Regions from separate parts of the Pseudoalteromonas sp. JSTW genome, predicted to be linked through region 1. Evidence: predicted binding sites of a transcription regulator. Region 1 holds the regulator's gene; each other region holds the start of a gene.

What was found. The regulator MetJ, encoded in region 1, represses methionine synthesis genes. The targets are predictions, from matches to a motif close to TAGACGTCTAGACGTCTA.
Region 2: metA (homoserine O-succinyltransferase) is a predicted target of MetJ. The motif match lies at 3,409-3,426, and genes of this name have one in related genera.
Region 3: GZH31_RS03690 (methylenetetrahydrofolate reductase) is a predicted target of MetJ. The motif match lies at 2,346-2,363, and genes of this name have one in related genera.
Region 4: metK (methionine adenosyltransferase) is a predicted target of MetJ. The motif match lies at 3,444-3,461, and genes of this name have one in related genera.

What each region holds. Positions count from the first base shown of each region.
Region 1 covers NZ_CP058972.1:3,190,255-3,195,830, reverse strand. Annotated here, with positions in the region: gene priA (primosomal protein N') at 1-673, opposite strand, end outside; gene rpmE (50S ribosomal protein L31) at 920-1,135, shown strand; gene GZH31_RS14400 (malic enzyme-like NAD(P)-binding protein) at 1,660-2,901, shown strand; gene metJ (met regulon transcriptional regulator MetJ) at 3,024-3,344, opposite strand; gene metB (cystathionine gamma-synthase) at 3,568-4,833, shown strand; gene metL (bifunctional aspartate kinase/homoserine dehydrogenase II) at 4,838-5,576, shown strand, end outside.
Region 2 covers NZ_CP058972.1:2,665,789-2,671,364, forward strand. Annotated here, with positions in the region: gene metH (methionine synthase) at 1-1,329, opposite strand, end outside; gene GZH31_RS12070 (homocysteine S-methyltransferase family protein) at 1,340-2,407, opposite strand; gene metA (homoserine O-succinyltransferase) at 2,397-3,344, opposite strand; gene ettA (energy-dependent translational throttle protein EttA) at 3,797-5,470, shown strand.
Region 3 covers NZ_CP058972.1:786,422-791,997, reverse strand. Annotated here, with positions in the region: gene GZH31_RS03695 (pitrilysin family protein) at 1-2,151, opposite strand, end outside; gene GZH31_RS03690 (methylenetetrahydrofolate reductase) at 2,409-3,365, shown strand; gene GZH31_RS03685 (DEAD/DEAH box helicase) at 3,572-4,807, opposite strand; gene tnpA (IS200/IS605 family transposase) at 4,920-5,354, opposite strand; gene GZH31_RS03675 (DUF3581 domain-containing protein) at 5,513-5,576, opposite strand, start outside.
Region 4 covers NZ_CP058972.1:675,736-681,311, forward strand. Annotated here, with positions in the region: gene GZH31_RS03225 (CYTH and CHAD domain-containing protein) at 1-770, shown strand, start outside; gene GZH31_RS03230 (START domain-containing protein) at 736-1,422, shown strand; gene GZH31_RS03235 (diacylglycerol kinase) at 1,491-1,895, shown strand; gene metK (methionine adenosyltransferase) at 2,191-3,342, opposite strand; gene tkt (transketolase) at 3,610-5,576, shown strand, end outside.

The sequences.
Region 1 (5,576 bases):
TGCCGGTAACGCCTTCAAGTAAAAAACAGGTGAACCCACTGGCTTGATTAATCGTTGTGCATGCAACGGCTTGTTCTTTGTTTAGAGTTGGTTTACTGCCAATTGTTGGGGCGCGTTGCTGCCATTGGTTATCATGTTCGATAAACTGTTTAATGAGTTCTTTTTCGAGCAAGCTATCAATGGTTTTTTTATTAAAGCCGAGTGCTTTTAATTCGGTTAAGGATGACTTGCCTGACTGCGCTAGCTGCTTCAGCAAATTAAGCTGTGTTTTTGCTTTGAGTGAAGGTAATTTTGCACCTTTGTCGGTCAGTTCAACCATATTTATACTGGTTTTGTCTGGGCATTCACCTTGGCGCAGTGCCGCTGGAAGCGCTGTATGAATTGTTTCACCAAGTGGGTAGCAGTAATAGCGAGCAGTAAATTTTAGCAGTGCTAAGTGTTGCTCAGATAAAATAGGGGCATCGTCTATAACATCAATAATGGCTTTAATTTTATCTTCGGGTACATCGGTACTGGTTTTGACTGCCAGTACGACAGCTATCTTTTTTTGAGAGCCAAAAGGCACACGCACACGCATGCCTACTCGCAGCTCAGGGCTATGTAGCAGCTGCTCAACTTTATAATCGAAGGTACGCTGTAAAGGGACTTTTATGGCAACTTCTACAAAGTGCATAACAACTCAACTGAATTAAGAATAGAAAAAATAGCGTGTGCTGCTAATGTACTAAAATTAGTGCTAAAAACCTACCAACAAATACTGAACGTTTGATGACTTGTTTATTTTTTTAGCTAAAGATGAATTTAAAGCTTGTCGAGAGGCTGCTTGAGCTATAAAATACGCGACCTATTAATTGTATTAACGACGTATGGTGCCAGACTTCGGGTTTGGAGAGCGATGCGGCCTTAACTAGAGGTTCCTATGAAAGAAGGTATTCACCCTAAGTACGAAGCTATCACTGCAACTTGTTCATGTGGTAACAAATTCGAAACTAGCTCTACTTTATGTAAAGACATCCACTTAGACGTATGTTCTGAGTGTCACCCGTTTTACACTGGTAAGCAAAAGATTTTAGACACTGGCGGCCGTGTTGATCGTTTCAACAAGCGCTTCGGTGCACTTAGCAGCAAGAAGTAATATCTGCTGTTTAGTTGAAAGAAGCACCCTTTGGGTGCTTTTTTTATGCCTGAAATTCAGAACCATTCTTTTTTATATCCCATGCCTACACGCTTTATGTGCATAACTATTTCTGCTTGTTATGCCCAATATATCGCTAATAATGCAGACAAATAGTGATCCCTTCGCTATATTTTGAATGATATAAATGATTCCAAAAGTTGTAAAAAGTAACAATTTATATGAACTTCACCTATAAATGCTGTTAAGTTCGTTAAAGTTGCTCATTTTGCTAAGTTTCGGTTATTTGCTGTGTTCGTGCCTATAAAATACAAAAACAGGTGCTTAAATGGCCACAAATAGATGAATTTTTATCTGTTGTGAATTAAAACTATGTGCAGAAATTGTTGGGAAATCCTTTAAAATTAAGCGATATAGCATATAACAGGATAGACCTGATAATACTTGGAATTTTTATATATTACAGGTATCGTACAGATGCAAGCCCTCTCACTTTTTAACTTATTGCAGGATACTATCGCGTTATGTCAGATTTTCGTGAACAAGCATTACATTACCACGCTCACCCCGTTCCAGGTAAAATTAGTGTAGAACTAACTAAACCAGCAGAAACGGTTAATGATCTCGCTCTAGCATATAGTCCAGGTGTCGCAGAGCCCGTCCGTGAGATAGCAGCCGATCCAGCAAATGCCTATAAATACACCGGCAAAGGTAATATGGTTGCGGTTATTTCAAACGGTACCGCAATTTTAGGCTTAGGCAATTTAGGTCCGCTTGCATCAAAACCTGTGATGGAAGGTAAAGCACTTTTATTTAAACGCTTTGCAGGTTTAGACTCGATAGATATCGAAGTAAAACACCGCACGACAGAAGACTTCATTAATACTGTTGCAAATATTGCCGATACGTTTGGTGGTATCAACCTAGAAGATATTAAAGCGCCAGAGTGTTTCGAAATTGAAAAAGCGCTTATTGAGCGTTGTAGCATCCCTGTTTTCCACGATGACCAACATGGTACTGCAATCGTAACAGCAGCAGGCATGCTAAATGCGCTTGAAGTACAGGGTAAAGATATCGAAGACGCGATTATCGTGTGTTTAGGTGCCGGTGCAGCAGCGGTTGCATGTATGGAACTACTTATTAAATGTGGTGCATTGCGTGAGCACATTTATATGCTTGACCGCAAAGGCGTGATCCATACACGTCGTGATGACTTAAACGAGTATAAATTGCTATTTGCGAACAATACCGATAAGCGCACTTTGCAAGATGTGATAGCCGATGCTGATGTATTTGTTGGTGTATCTGGCCCTAACTTATTAACCGCTGAAGATTTAAAACTGATGGCAGATAAGCCTGTGGTTTTTGCATGTTCAAACCCTGATCCAGAAATCGCGCCAGCTGTTGCACACGGTGCACGTAATGATTTAATTATGGCAACAGGGCGTTCTGATTACCCTAATCAGGTTAATAATGTATTGTGTTTCCCATTCATTTTCCGCGGTGCGCTTGATGTGCGTGCGACATCAATCAATGATGAAATGAAAATCGCAGCGGTGCATGCTATTCGTAGTATTGCGAAAGAGCCTGTGCCTAACGAAGTGCTTAAGGCGTCGGGTGTTGATTCACTTGAGTTTGGTGCTGAGTACATTATTCCAAAACCAATGGACCCACGCTTATTACCACGTATTGCACGTGCTGTTGCAGAAGCAGCTGTTGAGTCTGGTGTGGCGCAAATTGACATGCCAGAAAACTACATGCGTTAAATAATTAGGTACCTATTCGTTTGATTAAGCGGGTAGGTATAACTAACTGCAAATAAAAAACTCAGCCAAGGCTGAGTTTTTTTATGTCTGAGAAATCGGCTACGATCCGATGGCCGAAATATTTACTCTGAATCAAGTACGGGGATATCTAACCCCATTTCTTGCATAATTCTTTTTACTTCTTCAGGTACTTTTTCAGGGTTATCTTTACGAAGGTCGTCATCATTCGGTAATGGTTGACCTGTAAAAGCGTGTAAAAAGGCTTCGCACAGTAGCTCACTGTTAGTAGCATGACGAAGATTATTAATCTGACGACGCGTGCGCTCATCAGTTAATACTTTTAATACGTTCAGCGGAATTGATACGGTAATTTTTTTTACTTGCTCTGATTTTTTACCGTGTTCTGCATATGGGTGAATGTATTCACCGTTCCATTTAGCCATAAGTTGTTTCGTTGCCTCGGTTGTCAGTTGTTTACGCCTTATCCACAGCGCAAGATGCGGAAATTCTATCGCTTTAAAAAAGATAGTCAAATACTAGTTATTTAGCCATCTAGTCGTGTAAATGTATAAACTTCTATGTAATGGCGATAAATGCTTTGACTTCTCATATTTGATCATCTAACCTTTTAGACGTCTAAACATCCAATTCTAAGTAGGTGATGAAATGAGTGAAAAAAATAAAGCGACGATTGCTGTTCGTCATGGCATTGAAGCCGATAAACACCACGGTGCAGTCGTTCCACCAATTTACTTATCAACCACCTATTCGTTCGCTGATTTTGATACTAAGCGCCAATATGACTATGGCCGCAGTGGTAACCCTAACCGTGATATTTTAGCCGAAACACTCGCTGAACTAGAGGGCGGAGCTAAAGGCATTATTACTGCGACAGGCATGGCGGCTGTTCACTTAACGACACAGCTTTTGAATAGCGACGATACCTTGGTTATTCCACATGACTGTTACGGCGGTAGCTATCGTTTATTTACCTCATTAGAGAAGCGCGGTTTACTGAAACTAAAAGTGCTTGATTTAACAAAAGCTGAAAATCACCAAGAAATCTTAGCGATAAAACCTAAACTGATCTGGATTGAAACACCCAGTAACCCCATTTTACGCCTAACAGATATTAAAGCGATTACCGCCATTGCTAAACAATCCGGTGCACTTGTTGCGGCTGATAACACGTTTTTATCGCCGGCCTTGCAAAACCCGATTGAGTTTGGTGTTGATATAGTCGTGCATTCAACGACTAAATACATTAACGGTCACTCTGATGTGGTTGGCGGTGCTGTTATTGCAGCAACGCAAGAGTTGGGTGATGAACTGGCTTGGTGGGCAAATAATATTGGTATTACGGGTGCACCGTTTGATAGTTATCTTACTCTGCGTGGTTTACGCACTTTAAATGTGCGTTTAAAACAGCACCAAGAGAATGCGTTTGCAATTGCAGAATATTTAGAAGATTCACCGTTTGTGAGCCAAGTATATTATCCCGGTCTCGCTTCTCATCCTCAGCATGCGCTCGCTAAAGCACAGCAACGCGGTTTTGGTGGCATGGTGAGTTTTGATATTAAAGGCGACATTAATGACGCTGCGGCTTTTCTAACAGGCCTTAAAGAGTTTAGCTTAGCCGAATCATTGGGGGGCGTTGAGAGTTTAATTTGCCACCCTGCGACCATGACTCATGCTGGAATGGAGGCAAAAGCACGCTTAGAAGCAGGGGTGGGTGATACGTTAATTCGTATCTCTGTTGGCATTGAGGATGTAAAAGATTTAATTGCCGATTTAGACCGTGTTTTCAATTTAGTTAAACCAGGTCAGGGGCAGCAAGCCACTCAGAGCAACGCGACGCAAACGCACACGCAAGCCAATACGCAACAAAGCAGCACTTTTAAGTTAACGCCAGCACATACGGCATTGTGGTAGAAAAATGGTAAATATTGTTCATAAATTTGGTGGCTCAAGCTTAAGCTCTGCGGAGCGTTATCATGCTGTGGCAAATATTGTTTTAGCAAATACGCAGCAAGGTGATTGTGTGGTGGTGTCTGCATCGGGCAAAACAACCGACACCTTGGTAAAACTTTGGCAAAGTTATCAACAGCAAGATAGCCAAGCGGTTAGTGATATTTTATTGCTGATTGATAATAATCAGCGCGCCTTAATAGAGCAGCTGTTAGTAGCAAAAAACAAGCAGCAGGCATTGGCACAATTAAAAGATGAGCTGGCGCTATTAAATACACTTATTGCAAAACAGCAACTACAAGAAGCCGTGTTGCTAGCACATGGAGAAGTATGGTCTGCGCGTTTATTAGCGGGCTATCTAAATCAGCTGGGTGTGGCAGCACAGGATGTGGATGCACGGCAGTTATTTACATTAAATGATGGCCAACTATTGCATCAAAAGAATCAACAGCAATGCACCGATGCGATCAGTAAAGCAAAGATCAATGTGGTGACAGGCTTTATCGCTGCAGATTGTCAGGGTAAGACGGTAACACTGGGTCGTAATGGCAGTGACTACAGTGCGACCTTGTTAGCAAGCTATACCTTTGCCAAGCAAGTGTCTATTTGGACTGATACCCAAGGTGTATTCAGTACAGACCCTCGTAAGGTGAAAAACGCCGTTAAATACGCAAAAGTGTGCCGAGAGCAAGCTAATTTATTGGCTC
Region 2 (5,576 bases), 520 kb from region 1:
CGCGGTTTGTAGAATTTTTTCCGCAGGCACCATCACACCTAAATCGATCACGTCGTAGTTATTACATTGCAGTACTACGCCAACAATGTTTTTACCAATATCATGTACATCGCCTTTAACGGTCGCCATAACCACTTTACCGTTCGTGGCACCTTCTTCTTTTTCTGCTTCGATATAGGGGTCTAGGTAAGCCACTGCGCGTTTCATTACGCGCGCCGATTTAACCACCTGCGGTAAGAACATTTTACCTGCACCAAATAAATCACCCACCACATTCATGCCATCCATCAGCGGGCCTTCAATCACATGAATAGGCTTATCAGCTGCAGCTCGGCACTCTTCAGTGTCTTCGTCGATATACTCAGTAATGCCTTTTACAAGCGCATGTTCTAGGCGCTTTTCAACGGACCATGTACGCCACTCTAAATCTTCAACTCGCTCAGCTTGCGCCATCCCTGAGTATTTTGGAGCCAGCTCTACAAGGCGCTCACCCGCACCGGGGTCGGTATTCAGTATAACGTCTTCAACGGCTTTTCTAAGCTCAGCCGGAATATCGTCATACACAGCCAACTGGCCTGCATTCACAATCCCCATATCCATGCCCGCTTTAATGGCATGGTATAAAAATACTGAGTGGATCGCTTCACGTACGGGGTTGTTACCACGGAACGAGAACGACACGTTTGACACCCCGCCCGACACTTTACAGTACGGTAGGTTTTGCTTTATTCGGCGCGTGCCTTCAATAAATTCAACAGCATAGTTGTCGTGCTCTTCAATCCCGGTTGCTACTGCAAATATATTCGGGTCGAAGATAATGTCTTCTGGTGGAAAACCAATCTCGTCCACTAGAATACGGTAACTCCGCTCACAAATTTCAAATTTACGATCTGCGGTTTCTGCTTGTCCGTCGGTGTCAAACGCCATGACGACTGCAGCAGCACCAAAACGTTTAATTAACTTTGCCTGACGAATAAAAGGCTCTTCACCTTCTTTCAGTGAAATTGAGTTTACAATCGCCTTGCCTTGAATACATTTTAAGCCGGCTTCAATAACTTCCCATTTTGATGAGTCGATCATGATCGGTACTTTAGAAATATCTGGCTCAGAGGCAATCAAGTTCAGAAACTTCACCATCGCGGCTTTTGAATCCAACATGGCTTCATCCATGTTGATATCAATGATCTGTGCACCATTTTCGACTTGTTCACGGGCAACATTAAGGGCGGTTTCGTAATCTTCTTCCATGATCAATCGCTTGAACATGGCTGAACCGGTCACATTGGTACGTTCGCCGACGTTAGTAAATACTGCTATTTGTTGTGTCATTTCGGCTACCTTAGTTTAAGTTACACGCTTCAAGGCCCGATAAGCGCATACGCACTTCAAGCTCAGGCAATGGACGAGGCTTAACTCCTGCAAGGCCTTTGGCAAAGGCTTTAATGTGTGCAGGGGTTGTACCACAGCAACCACCAACAATATTAATAAAGCCTGACTTGCCCCAATCGATTATTTCTTCAGCCATTTCAGGTGCTTCTAAATCGTACTCACCAAACTCATTGGGTAAACCTGCATTAGGGTGAACCGAGGTAAAAGTTTCACAAACGCGTGATAACTCTTCGACATATTGGCGTAATAAATCCGGACCCAGTGCGCAGTTAAGACCAATAGATAACGGCTTAATATGACGAATCGAATTATAAAAAGCTTCGGTCGTTTGCCCCGATAAAGTTCGCCCTGAGGCATCAGTAATGGTGCCTGAGATCATGACAGGCAACGTGCGCCCTGCTTGCTCAAAGGCTTCTTCTACTGCGAACGAGGCCGCTTTTGCATTTAAGGTATCGAATATGGTCTCGATTAAGATTAAATCAACTCCCCCTTCCATCAGTGCCAAGGTTGATTCAACGTATGCTGTCACTAACTTATCAAAGCTAATGTTACGATAACCGGGGTCATTGACATCAGGCGAAATAGAACAAGTTTTTGACGTTGGCCCTAATACCCCCGCCACATAACGAGGTTTACTTGGATCTTTTGCTTCAAATTCATCGCAGACACTGCGAGCAAGCTTGGCTGATTCTAGGTTGATCTCACGGCTTAAATTCGCCATGTCGTAATCTTCCATCGAAATAGTGGTGGCATTAAACGTATTGGTTTCGATAATGTCGGCACCTGCATTAAGGTATGCGCGGTGAATATCAGCAATAATCTTTGGCTGAGTAAGGCTTAATAAATCATTATTGCCTTTAATAAGGACATGCCAGTCTTTAAAACGCTCACCGCGATAGTCTTGTTCTTCTAATTTATGTTCTTGGATCATGGTGCCCATCGCGCCATCGAGGATCAAAATTCGCTGCTTGAGCGCCTCGGTTAATTGTTCGCGTTTATTCACTGCATTACTCGGCATAGTTGTTAGTCCTTACGTCTTGGCTAACTAGGTTAATATCATACGGTGTTGTTTGGTACACGTAGTAGTTTAACCAATTCGAAAACAATAAAAAGGCGTGACTTTGCCATGTTTTCGACGGTTCGTTATCTGGGTTATCGTCAGGGAAATAGTTTTCTGGTTTTGGCGCATCGTCTGACTTTTCGCAGTCGCGTAAATATTCCCCTTTTAATGTATGCGCATCATACTCAGGATGGCCCGTTATATATACTTGGCTGCCTGATTTATTCTTAATTAAATACGCCCCAACACGCTCAGACCCTGCTAATACTACTAAATCATCACAGCTGTTAATTTTTTCAATATCAATGTGGCCATAGCGCGAGTGCGGAACTAAAAAGGTATCATCAAAACCGCGCGTTAACGCGGCATGCTCAAAATAACTTTTGTGCGTAAACACGCCACTGAGCTTATTAGGCATTAACTCTCGTTTTAAACCATAGTGATGATAAAGCCCTGCGTGAGCCGCCCAACATGAAAATAATGTTGACGTAACGTGGTGCTCAGCCCAGTCTAAAATCACTTTTAGCTCATCCCAGTAAGCAACGTCGTCATACTCTAAATGTGCAAGCGGCGCGCCTGTGATGATCATGGCATCGTAGTTATTGTCTTTTACTTCAGAAAAGTAACGATAAAACGTATCGAGGTGTTGCTCTGAGGTACTGCTACTTCGGTGGGTGTCTAAACGCAGCAGCTCAACATTCACTTGCAACGGTGAATTAGCCAACAACCGAATAAACTGCACTTCGGTTTCCACTTTATTCGGCATTAAGTTTAAGATGGCCAAACGCATTGGACGAATTTCTTGCGTTTTCGCACGACTTTTAGGCATTACAAATACGTTCTCTTGACGTAATTTTACAATTGCGGGCAATTCATCTTTGACTGTAATGGGCATAGTGGGCTCCGAGCATACTTATTAGACTGCTAATTATGAACGGATAGTTAGAAATTTCAACCTCTAGATGTTTAGATGTCCAAATGATTTTTTTATTTGTGCTAAAGCAACCTCTTAGGAAGCCAGTTTCGTTGATGCGCAGGCCCTTAAATTGCTAAAAGCAGTGCCTCTGCGAATGACGGTTGTGTTTAATCACGATAAAAGAGTAAGCATCTCAAAAAGTGGCTTGTTATTGTGTTTAAGCCAACACCGCTGTAAAAATGACTTTTAAGCCTTTGTGCAATGCTTATAAGGCGCTTACTCTGCATTTATGCTCCTTAAATGCATGCGCTATTTTTGCAAAGCAGTACCATGATATTAAGCCCCTGATAAACGCTGAATTCTGTATTTTGAGGTGGTTTGGGTATACAATAGTGGCTGTTAATTTTTCTTATAAATTGAAGGCTCTTTTCATGGTGTTACCAGATAAGTTTATATTCTCGATGAGTCGAGTTTCTAAAGTTGTGCCGCCTAAGCGCACTATCTTAAAAGATATCTCTTTACACTTTTTCCCGGGCGCAAAAATTGGTGTGCTTGGTCTAAATGGCGCAGGTAAATCGACGTTACTTCGCATTATGGCAGGTGTTGACCAAGACTTTGAAGGTGAAGCTCGTCCACAACCTGGCACAAAAATAGGTTACTTACCGCAAGAGCCTGTTTTAGACGAAAACAAAACAGTACGCGAAACCGTTGAAGAAGCCGTAAGCGAAGTAAAAAATGCGCTAAACCGTCTTGATGAAGTATACAACGAGTATGCTATGGAAGATGCTGACTTTGATGCACTTGCAAAAGAGCAAGGCGAGCTTGAAGCAATTATCCAAGCACACGACGGTCACAATATCGATAACGTATTAGAGCGCGCAGCAGATGCTCTTCGTTTACCACCGTGGGATGCTAAAATTGAACACCTTTCGGGTGGTGAGCGTCGCCGTGTTGCAATCTGTCGTTTACTGCTTGAAAAACCAGACATGCTGATTCTTGACGAACCAACCAACCACTTAGACGCAGAGTCTGTGGCATGGTTAGAGCGTTTCTTACACGACTACGAAGGTACTGTGGTCGCTGTAACCCACGACCGTTACTTCTTAGATAACGTTGCTGGGTGGATTCTAGAACTTGACCGTGGTGAAGGTATTCCGTGGGAAGGTAACTACTCATCATGGCTTGAGCAAAAAGATTTACGTTTACAACAAGAACAAAAATCTGAAAAAGCACGTCAAAAGTCAATTGCACAAGAACTTGAATGGGTTCGTTCAAATCCGAAAGGCCGTCAAGCTAAGTCTAAAGCGCGTATGGCACAGTTCTCTGAGCTACAACAGAACGATTACCAAAAACGTAACGAAACGAATGAGCTATTCATTCCACCGGGTCCACGCTTAGGCGACCAAGTTATTGAAGTAAAAGGTCTTAAGAAGAGCTTTGGCGATCGTGTTTTAATCGACGACTTAAACTTTGCGATGCCAAAAGGTGCAATCGTAGGTATTATCGGTGCCAATGGTGCGGGTAAATCAACCTTATTCAAAATGTTAAGCGGTGAAGAAAAGCCAGACAGTGGTGAAATCCTTGTGGGTGAAACAGTTGAGCTTGCTACCGTTGATCAGTTCCGTGGCGACATGGATGAAAGCAACACCGTTTTCCAAGAGATCTCTAACGGTCAAGACGTATTAAAAATTGGTAACTTTGAATTCCAAAGCCGCGCCTATGTTGGTCGCTTTAACTTCAAAGGTAACGACCAACAAAAATTCGTTAAAGACTTATCAGGCGGTGAGCGAAACCGTTTACACCTTGCAAAGCTATTAAAAGCGGGTGGTAACGTATTACTACTGGATGAGCCGACTAACGATCTTGATGTTGAAACACTTCGTGCACTTGAGAACGCAATTCTAGAGTTCCCAGGCTGTGTAATGTGTATCTCGCATGACCGTTGGTTCCTTGACCGTATCGCTACGCATATTCTTGATTACCGTGACGAAGGCCAAATTAACTTCTTCGATGGTAACTACACAGAATACGAAGAGTGGTTGAAGAAAACCTTAGGCGCAGAAGCCGCACAACCTAAGCGTATTAAATATAAAAAGATTGGTTAATTTACCGTCTTATTCAAAAGCCCCTTCTTGGGGCTTTTTTGTGACCGATAACGTTTACCAGCAATCGTTTCACTCACACCTTGCATATTGAACTATACTGATTTTA
Region 3 (5,576 bases), 1.2 Mb from region 1:
TGATTGCGCCGACTTTTCAACAATGGTGGCATGGTGACCACTCAGTGCTGGCGCATCGGGAATTACTAAACGGCTTTCTTTGCCTTGTGGCAGCGATGTTAAATCTTTTAGCATCGCCGATTTTACATCGCTTGGAATCGCACCAATTAAACCTACAGTTAGTTTTGATTGTGTGAATTGCTTGTCGTAAAACGCTTTTACATCATCAAGCGTCAATGCTTCCAGATCAGATAAGTCACCATAGTTATAGCTTTCGTATGGGTGGCCTTTATACAGTTGATGATAAAGCACTTCTTTACCGAGCTCTTCATCGTTTGATGCTTTAAGCCCCGCTTTAATGCTATCGATAAGCTCTTTTTTCAGGCGCTTGAAGTCATCTTCTCTAAAACCTGGGTTGAGTAATTGTTCACTCACAAGCGCATACCACTGTGCCGCATTGTCTTTGTGTACACGACCGCGCAACGAAATCATCTCTTTATCGATTTGATACCCAAAGCTACCCGCGAGTGGGTATAACGCTTTTTGAATGTCTTTATAGCTCATCGTTTCTGAGCCACCTTTCGCAAGCATGGCTGCCGTTAATGCGGCGACGCCTTTTTTACCTGCTGGATCGGCCGCGGCACCGGTATTAAATAACCAGTTAACATCAACCAATGGTGAACTGTTGGTTTTATCGAGCACTTTAAAATGACGCTCTGTTGGCGCTTGTTCTGTACTTGCAACGGCTGCGTTTAGGTCAACTTCTTGCTCAAATCCTGCCACGTTATCTAAAGCCGACATCGTCACTGTAGTACGGCTTGAATCAACAAAGTACTTATTCGCTATTGCTTTAATGTCTTCTGGGGTGATGCTATCAGCAGTCGCATAGAGCTGATTGATTACCTCTGGGTCACGCTCAAAATGCATGTAGCTTGCAAGTGTCGAGGCGATTGATTGCGATGAATCAAGCCCATTGATAAAGCTGTATTTTAAATTTGATTTTAAGTCTGCCAGTTTTTGGGTATCAACAAGCTCAGTGCGTGCTTGTACGTACGTGCGATTAATGGCATCACGTGCTTTTGCAAGATCAGCTTCGTTTTCTACTTTTACAAAGACATGCAATAACCCCGGATCTTTTGTATCAGGATTATAAGTGAACATTTGACTTGCGATTTGCTTATCAACCACCAATTCTTGATAAAGCGCTGAGTTATTTGAGAAATAAAGCTGTGAGATTAAATCAAGTGCGGCGCGATCTTTTTGCGTTGGATCCCACGCAGTGCCTTTATACGATACAAGCAACCAATGGCCTGGTAAACCGTCATTCTGCTCATGTATATATTTTGGCGCTTGTTGCTTTGGCTCTACTGGAATATCTGCTTGGTAATCACCTTTTTTCCAGTTACCCCAATGTTTTTTCACCATTGCCATGGTTTCTTGAGGGTCGACATCACCAACAATGACCAACGATACATATTCTGGTTTATAAAATTTTGCGAAAAACTCTTTCCCGTAAGCCATTTGATCTGGCATGGCTTCAATGTCTTCAAAAAAGCCCATCGTGGTGTGTTTATAAGTATGTTTCTCAAATGCTTCGTTACGCACTGCTGAAAGCAATTTACGAATTGGACTGGCATTATTTTTTAAGTACTCACCTTTCACTGTTAAGGCTTCTGTACGGAACTGTTCTTCGCTGTACGTGAGGTTTTGAAAGATATCAGCTTCAATTTCAAGCACTTTATCAAGGTGCTCTTTTGAGAAGTTTAAATGATAGTTGGTGTAATCATTAGTAGTATACGCGCGGTTATCAACACCCGAGTTTTTTAAAATATCTGAATACACGTCTTGTGGGAATTTTTCTGAGCCTTTAAACATCATGTGCTCAAAAAAGTGAGCAAAGCCCGTTTTGCCTTCTTCTACTTCGTTACGAGAACCTACCGACACGGGAATTTGTAATGAAACAACATCGGGGTAATCCGTTTTTACCACCATGACACGAAGACCATTTTCTAGTTCTTCTAAAACGTAATCTTGGCTAAATACACGGTTATCTTCTTGGCTGACAACCTGTTCTATTTCGACTTCTTTAACCATATTTGATTGTGAATTCGTCGCACACCCGCTAAGAGCAAGCGTTACAGCAACACTGGTCGCTAATAATCTAAATGTCATAATGATCCTTTAATTTTACTTGTTAGTTATTTTTCTCATAATCAGTTGTGTTTGATTATGCATGAAAGTACTGGAAAATATGAGGGTCAAGGGCACAATTAATGTAAACAGGTGTGTCAATTTAAGATAACACCTCACCACCAACTTGAATTAAATTCATGCTCATTGAAAAACTTTCAACAGAAAAATCTATCTAGACGTCTAAATGGCTGCTATATTATTTCCCATAGACGCAGGCACGAGCTGGAATGAGGATTATGGCTTTATCACTACAAGAGAAAATTGAAGACACCAATCAGGGTGTATACCTGATTGGTACCACACCGCCTAAATCAGGCACTGATAAAGCCATGCTTGAAACCATTGCACAAAAATTATTGGGTCGCCTTCATGAAATTGAATACGATGGTGTCATTATCTACGACATTCAAGATGAGAGCAGCCGTACAGAAAAGCCGCGTCCGTTTCCATTTAAAGAAACCGTAGACCCACGTGAGTACAGCCATTTGTTGCGTAGCCTGTCTCATTTAGATGTTATTACTTACAAAAGTGTTGCTCAGCGCGGTGAAGCTGAATTTACCGATTGGCTACACGAAACACGTAATGAGTTTGATTTAAAAAATCTAGTCTTGGTAGGCAGCCCATCTTCGCATGGTGATATCAAACTAAGTTTACCGGATGCTTATAACACCCTTGCAAAGCAAGACAATGATGTGTTTCTTGGCGGCGTGACCATTGCTGAACGCCATGCAAGCAAACGTAACGAGCATGACCGCCTATTAGAAAAAACAGAGCAAGGTTGTAAGTTTTTTATTTCACAAGCTGTGTACAACGCACAAGCAACCATTGATTTAATCACTAGCTATGCACGTAGCTGCAAAGCGTTAGGCATCGCACCTAAGCGTATAATTTTAACGTTTACACCCTGTGGTGGTGAGAAAACGTTAGATTTTATGGAGTGGCTGGGTATCTCTGTACCGGAGGCAACAAAATGGCGCATGCTTGATTCTGCAAATCCATTGAGTGAGTCAGTACGCATTTGCCGTGAAAATCTTGACCTCATATTACAAAGCTGCGCACATTTAGCGGTGCCACTTGGTTTAAATATTGAGAGCTTAACAAACCGTAAAGAAGAAATTGATGCGTCAATTAATCTTTACCGCTTACTTAAAGCAACCATGGAATTAAACCTAGCCGAAAAACAAATCGCTTAAATAATGTGCGCGTTTATACCAATACGTTTAATTAACAGCGATTTTAAAACAAGAAAACGTGGTCGCTAGCAAAGAAAATGCGGGTAAGCATAACAGTTCATTAAACGCTTTTGTTCACCAAGCTAATGTACACACGACTTTATGCTATTAGCGTGTTGATTAGTGCTAATTTAGGCTCCCTTAAATTAGCACTGATACAGCTTAATCTATCGGCGCCTAGGATTTTTTTGCCCTAATATACGTTTTTTGTCACGAGAGCGTCGTGCCTTATTCGTGTTTTTTCGGACTTGTTTTGGCTCTTTTGTTAAATCAGGCTCGTACCCTGGCAGCCATTGTGGTGTTAAGCGTGTATCTAATAAAACATCAATTTCATCCAGTAACCATTGCTCATCAATACTCACCAATGACATGGCCAACCCAGTTTCACCTGCTCGTCCTGTCCGCCCTATACGGTGAACATAGTCCTCTGCAACATAAGGTAGTTCGTAGTTAATCACATACTTTAATGAGGCGATATCAAGGCCACGCGCCGCAACATCTGTAGCGACAAGTACTCGAGTGACACCCGTTTTAAAATTTTGCAGCGCTTTGTCTCGCGCCCCTTGGCTTTTATCGCCGTGAATAGACTCTGTTTTTAAGCCATCCTTACACATTTCTTTTGCCAGACTATCGGCCGTTTGTTTAGTGCGGGTGAATATAAGTACTTGTTGCCAATTTTTCATGCCGATCATATGTGAAACGAGTTCGCGTTTACGATCCTCATCAACCGCATACACAATCTGCTCAACTTCAACAGCAGCCGAATTGCGTTTATCAACCTCAACTAACTTAGGATCATTCAACAACTGTTTACTTAGCTCAAAAATGCTGTCATCAAATGTGGCTGAAAAGAGTAAGGTTTGGCGCTGTTTTGGAACATGACGAAGAATACGCTTTATTTCATCAATGAACCCCATATCAAGCATGCGATCTGCTTCATCAAAAACAAGGGCACTAATGGCAGATAATTTAATGCTCCCTTTAATCACATGATCAAGTAATCGTCCTGGTGTAGCCACCACAACTTGCGCACCTTTAATGGCTTTAATTTGTGGGCCAATACTGGCGCCGCCATAAGCAAGCGCGGCTTTAATAGGTGTATTAGCTGCATAACGCTCAACACTGGCAAATACTTGCTGTGCAAGCTCTCGCGTTGGTGTCAGGATTAAAACTTTTACAGCCTCGGGCAGCGGCTCTTCACGCAATAAGTTATCAAGCAGTGGTAATACAAAGGCAGCTGTTTTACCCGTGCCTGTTTGTGCACTTCCCATAACATCAACCCCGGCTAAAATAAGCGGGATAGTTTGGCTTTGAATAGCCGTTGGGGTGTGATAATTCTCTGCTTGCAATGCTGAAAGGAGTTCAGGCGCAAGGTTTAACTCTGAAAAGCTGGTTACTGACATGATAGGGTGCACAATTACTGTAAAACGTCTATTGTACGCGCAACACTAAAAGTAAAAGATCCACCTTCTAAAGAAGGTGGCTTTGCATTAGCCCCCTAGAAGGGGGCGTTGTTTACTGGAGTGTTAACTGCGCCTGCTCTTGCACCTCTTCCTTTTCTTGGTGCCTGACATACCGCCTTATTATTTCTTCATTTATCCCTACAGTATCTACGAAGTACCCTCTCTGCCAAAAATGGTTTCCCCATAACTTGTTTTTCCTTAAGTATGGATATTTGCTAAATAGCTTTAACGCTATTTTTCCCTTTAAAGCACCCATTAATTTCGAGACTGATAACTTCGGCGGTATCTTTACTACCAAATGAACATGGTCAACCTGCACATTTAACTCGACTACTTTGCACCCTAACTGCTCACAATAAACTTGTATGCACCTGTAAACATCTCTGCCTACTTTGTTCTTCAATATTCTGAACCTATACTTTGGCGTCCAGACTATATGATATTGACATCGCCAATACACATGCGATGCTTTCTCGTATCTACTCATGTTTTTTCCTTATATGACTTCGCTAAAAATCAAGTAAGGAATTAACATGAGTATTTTTTCAGGCAAAGCCTAAATGATGATAACCACCTACTGAAGTAGGTGGTTTAGGGCCGAAAACAAAAAAGGCGCTAAAGCGCCTTTTCTTACAAGCGTTGCCGTTATGCAGGTTTAAGTGTTTCTTTGCGTTGATTATAAAACGCAATCAAATCATCCACGGTTGCT
Region 4 (5,576 bases), 1.1 Mb from region 1:
GCTTAAAAACCTTAAAACGAGTCACTGATGGCATTCGATTAATTCGCCACACCTTTTGGCTGTTCGATGATATTGTTAGTAAAGATGATACAGAGTCATTACGTACTGAGTTAAAGTGGTTGCTGAGTGAGTTGGCGTGGGTTGAAAACGCCATTCAGTTAAAAACCTATACCTCAAAACGTCACGCCTATTATAAAAAAATTAATAGCGCACCAGAGCTAACTCAAGTGATTAACGACCTAAAAGAGCTTCAGCCGAGTATTGACGATGTAAAAGCGTTATTTCACAGCACCCGTTACAACCGTTTGCTGTTGCAATTGACCACCTGGTTGATTGAAAAGCAATGGCGTAAGTCGTGGGGGCAGGCAGAGTTCCAAGCTGCAGAAAAACCAGTAGCAGATATAGCCAAGCGCTTATTTGCAAAAGATTGGCACGATATGCATGAGCTTATTCCTGAACAACAAGCACTGAGTGATAAAGACTATTTATCGTTGCGTACTCGTCTAGAAAACTCTCTTTTAAGTGGTAACTGTTTGGGGGCATTATTCAATAAAGACGACAGAAGCGAGTTTCGTATTCCTTGGTTAGATATTTCGCATGGTATTTACGAGCTCAGTACTCTTGAGTATTTAAAGCAGTTGTGTGCAGGACAAGACGATCAGGAATTAGCAAAGATTCAAACGTGGCTCGAGCAAAAGTCAGAATTTTTAGTGAGCGCCATGGAACAAAGTCGTCATGCCTCATTCAATACTGATCCCTACTGGTTATAAATCTGTGAATCGTTGGCTATTCATTGGGTTAGCGTGGTTTAGTTGTTCAACTGTCGCGACCCCAATAGAATGGCATACATACAAGCAGCAAGAAGGTATAAAGGTCACGTATCAAAAACATGACAGTGGCATTATCGAAATTAATGCATCTGTGGTTGTTGAAGATACCAAGGCAGATGACTTTATGGCCTTACTTAGCGACACCGACAACGCGCCAAATTGGCTCGAAAATGTTCAAAGTGTAACCCTAATAGAGCGGCTTAGCCCCGCAGAGACGCTTGTTTATACGCGCTTTAACTCGCCTTGGCCGGTTTCTGATCGTGATTTAGTGAGCTACTCTTGCTATCACACCTTAAGCGATAATAAAACCGAGCTTAAAATTACCAGCCAGCCCCACGTTAAACCTTTGGTAAAAGGGGTGGTGCGTATTAAAGAGCTCACCGCTTATTGGCGCTTAGAGCAACAGCAAAATAACTTACTGATTACCCACCAAGCGTATGCAGACCCAAGCGGTGCTATTCCGCATTGGTTAAGTAATAAAGTATCTTTAAAAAGTGTGTTTAAGTCATTACAAGCATTGCGTGAACAGCTAAAAAAGAATGCGTTTTCACGGACAAATCCCCCAAGTGTGCCAGGAAAGTGCTTATCTTAGTAAAGCGAAGATGACATTTTAGGTATTTATGAATATTATCTGCGAAGTTTATTCGTACTAGGAACAGCATGAAAGAACCCAAAATCCCCTTGGTCAATAAACCCAACGGCATTGGTATTGGACGTATTTTAAAAGCCACAAGGTGCTCAATTAAAGGTTTTAAGGCCGCATTTAAAGAAGAGTCAGCTTTTCGCTCAGAAATTTATTTAGGGGTGTGTTTATTACCGTTATCGGTTTTTCTGGCGCAGTCACTGACTCATTGGCTCGTGTTGTTTATTCCGTATTTATTACTGTTGATTGTTGAACTACTCAATTCGGCCATCGAAGCGCTGACTGACAGAGTGGGGATTGAATATCATGTACTGTCTGGGCGCGCAAAGGATATGGCCTCGGCAGCGGTGACCTTGTCATTGGTTATTTTAGCACTGGTTTGGCTGGTGGCGATGTATGAAAAGATAATGACGTTACTGTAATTAATACCAATCGCAATAATACTTAATCATTTTGAGCGATTAAACCAGTCGCTATCTGCGTTAAAAATATCTGATTTACGACAGCATGGATGCAGGAGGTAGAGCAATGCAGGAGCAATTGCTGAGAACAACTAAATAACTAAATTTTTGCCTTGTTATCAACGCGGTTTTATTGCCTCAAAATAGACCACTTAATTAAGCGTAATGGTATAAGCGCAATGGTATAAAAATTTAGAGTAAAAAATTAAACACAAAAAAAGCGCCAAAATGGCGCTTTTTCAGTCTGTATACCCTATTACAGGCCAGCAGCTGCGCGAAGTGCGTCTGCTTTGTCTGTACGCTCCCAAGGGAACTCTTCACGACCGAAGTGACCATAAGCGGCAGTCGGTTGATAGATAGGACGCTCAAGATCAAGCATTTGGATTAAGCCGTAAGGACGTAGGTCGAAGTGTTCACGCACTAATTCGATTAGACGTGCTTCTTCTAATTTACCTGTACCAAATGTCTCGATGCTGATAGATGTTGGCTCTGCAACACCGATAGCGTAAGAAACTTGAAGTTCACACTTGTCAGCAAGACCCGCAGCAACCATGTTTTTAGCAACGTAACGTGCCGCGTATGCAGCGCTACGGTCAACTTTTGATGGATCTTTACCTGAGAAAGCACCACCACCGTGACGCGCCATACCACCGTATGTATCAACGATGATTTTACGGCCAGTCAGACCACAGTCACCCATTGGACCACCGATAACGAAACGGCCAGTTGGGTTGATGAAGAATTTCGTTGCGCTAGAGATAAGCTCTGCTGGAAGAACCGGCTTAATGATGGTTTCCATTACCGCTTCTACTAGGTCGTTTTGTGAGATTGAATCACAGTGTTGCGTTGAAAGAACAACAGCATCAATACCTACCGGCTTACCATTTTCATATGCAAATGTTACTTGTGATTTTGCATCTGGGCGTAACCAGTTAAGCTCACCGCTTTTACGAACTTGCGCTTGACGCTGAACTAAACGGTGTGAATACGTGATTGGTGCAGGCATTAAAACGTCTGTTTCGTTACATGCATAACCAAACATTAAACCTTGGTCACCCGCGCCTTGGTCTTCTGGACGTGCACGGTCAACACCTTGGTTGATGTCTGGAGATTGTTTACCGATAGTGTTTAGGATTGCGCACGAGTCAGCATCAAAACCCATGTCTGAATGCGTGTAACCGATTTCACGTACAGTTTTACGTGTAATTTCTTCGATATCAACCCACGCGCTAGTAGTGATTTCACCACCCACCATAACCATACCAGTTTTAACGTAAGTCTCACATGCAACACGGGCATGAGAATCTTGCTCTAAGATAGCATCTAGAACCGCGTCAGAGATTTGGTCCGCGATTTTATCCGGATGACCTTCAGATACAGATTCAGAAGTAAATAAATGTTTTGCCATTGTATTTCTGCTCACAAATATTGCGCTTCACTAACGTCGGTAATAGCGCTAAAAAATTAAGGGGCGTATTTTATCTAAAACAATTATGTTTGCATAGTTATTTTACGCCTAGACGTCTATTTTAAATTACTAATAACATTTCGTTCTTAATAAACAGTGGTAATAGACCCATTTAATACGGATTTTTAATTGCACTGCACCCATACAATAAGTAAGAATGGGGCTTAACAAACAACCAGCGCAAATACATTAAAGGTAGGAGAATTCATGCCATCTCGCAAAGAACTTGCAAATGCTATTCGCGTCTTATCAATGGACGCAGTACAACAGGCCAACTCTGGCCACCCTGGAGCCCCTATGGGCATGGCAGATATCGCAGAAGTACTATGGCGCGATTATCTAAAGCACAACCCGACGAACCCAGAGTGGGCAGACCGTGATCGCTTTATTCTTTCAAATGGCCACGGTTCGATGCTGATTTATTCTCTACTACATTTAAGTGGTTACGACTTACCACTTGAAGAAATTAAAAACTTCCGTCAAATGCATTCAAAAACACCAGGGCATCCAGAGTATGGCTATGCACCAGGTATTGAGACCACTACGGGCCCATTAGGCCAAGGGATCACAAATGCGGTAGGTATGGCAATTGCTGAAAAAGCGCTTGCTGCTCAATTTAACCGTGAAGGCCACGACATCGTTGATCACTTTACCTACGCGTTTATGGGTGATGGCTGTTTAATGGAGGGTATCTCTCACGAAGCCTGTTCATTAGCGGGCACATTAGGCCTGGGTAAACTTGTTGCGTTTTGGGATGACAACGGCATCTCTATCGACGGTGAAGTAGAAGGTTGGTTCAGCGACGACACACCTGCACGTTTTAAAGCATATGGCTGGCACGTGGTGAGTGATGTTGATGGCCATAACCCAGAGGCCATCCGCGCAGCCATCGAAGAAGCACGTAGTATTACCGACAAGCCATCATTAATTTGTTGTAAAACAGTGATTGGTTACGGTTCACCTAATAAGTCGGGTAGTCATGACTGTCATGGTGCTCCACTTGGTCATGATGAGATCAAAGCGGCACGTGAGTTCTTAGGCTGGACAGGCGAAGCATTTGAAATCCCAGCTGATATCTACAGCGAATGGGACGCAAAAGAAAAGGGCCAACAGCTTGAATCAAACTGGGACGAAAAGTTTGCGGCATACGCAAATGCACACCCAGAGCTAGCAGCAGAATTTAAGCGTCGTACAAATGGCGAATTGCCAGCAGATTGGGCTGAAAAGTCACAAGCGTACATCGAAGAGCTGCAAGCAAACCCTGCAAACCCTGCAACACGTAAAGCTTCACAAAATGCACTGAATGCATTTGGTCCATTATTACCAGAGTTTATGGGCGGCTCAGCTGACCTTGCTGGTTCAAATTTAACAATTTGGGATGGTTCAAAAGGCGTAACAGCAGACGACGCAAGCGGTAACTACATCTACTACGGTGTCCGTGAGTTTGGTATGTCGGCAATTATGAATGGTATTGCACTGCACAAAGGCTTTATTCCTTACGGCGCAACATTCTTAATGTTTATGGAATACGCGCGTAATGCGGTACGCATGGCTGCATTAATGAAGCAACCAAGCATTTTTGTATACACGCACGATTCAATTGGTCTGGGTGAAGATGGCCCTACGCACCAACCAGTAGAGCAAATTGCAAGCATGCGTTTAACGCCTAATCTTGTTAACTGGCGTCCGTGTGACCAAGTTGAGTCTGCAATTGCATGGCAACAAGCGATTGAGCGTAAAGATGGCCCAACGTCATTGATCTTCACACGTCAAGGTCTTGAGCAACAAACGCGTACTGCACAACAGTTAAGCGATGTGAAAAAAGGTGGTTACGTACTGAGTTGCGATGGTGAGCCTGAGCTTATCCTTATTGCAACGGGCTCAGAAGTACAGCTTGCACAAGACGCCGCTGCAGAGCTTCGTTCACAAGGCAAAAAAGTACGTGTGGTTTCTATGCCTTCAACTGACTTGTTTGATGAGCAAGACGCAGCCTACAAAGAAAGCGTATTACCAGCAAGCGTAACACGCCGCGTAGCTATCGAAGCGGGCATTGCAGACTACTGGTACAAATACGTAGGCCTAAATGGCGCAGTAGTAGGTATGACGACATTTGGTGAGTCAGCACCTGCTGGTGAGTTATTCAAGCACTTTGGTTTCACGGTTGAAAACATCGT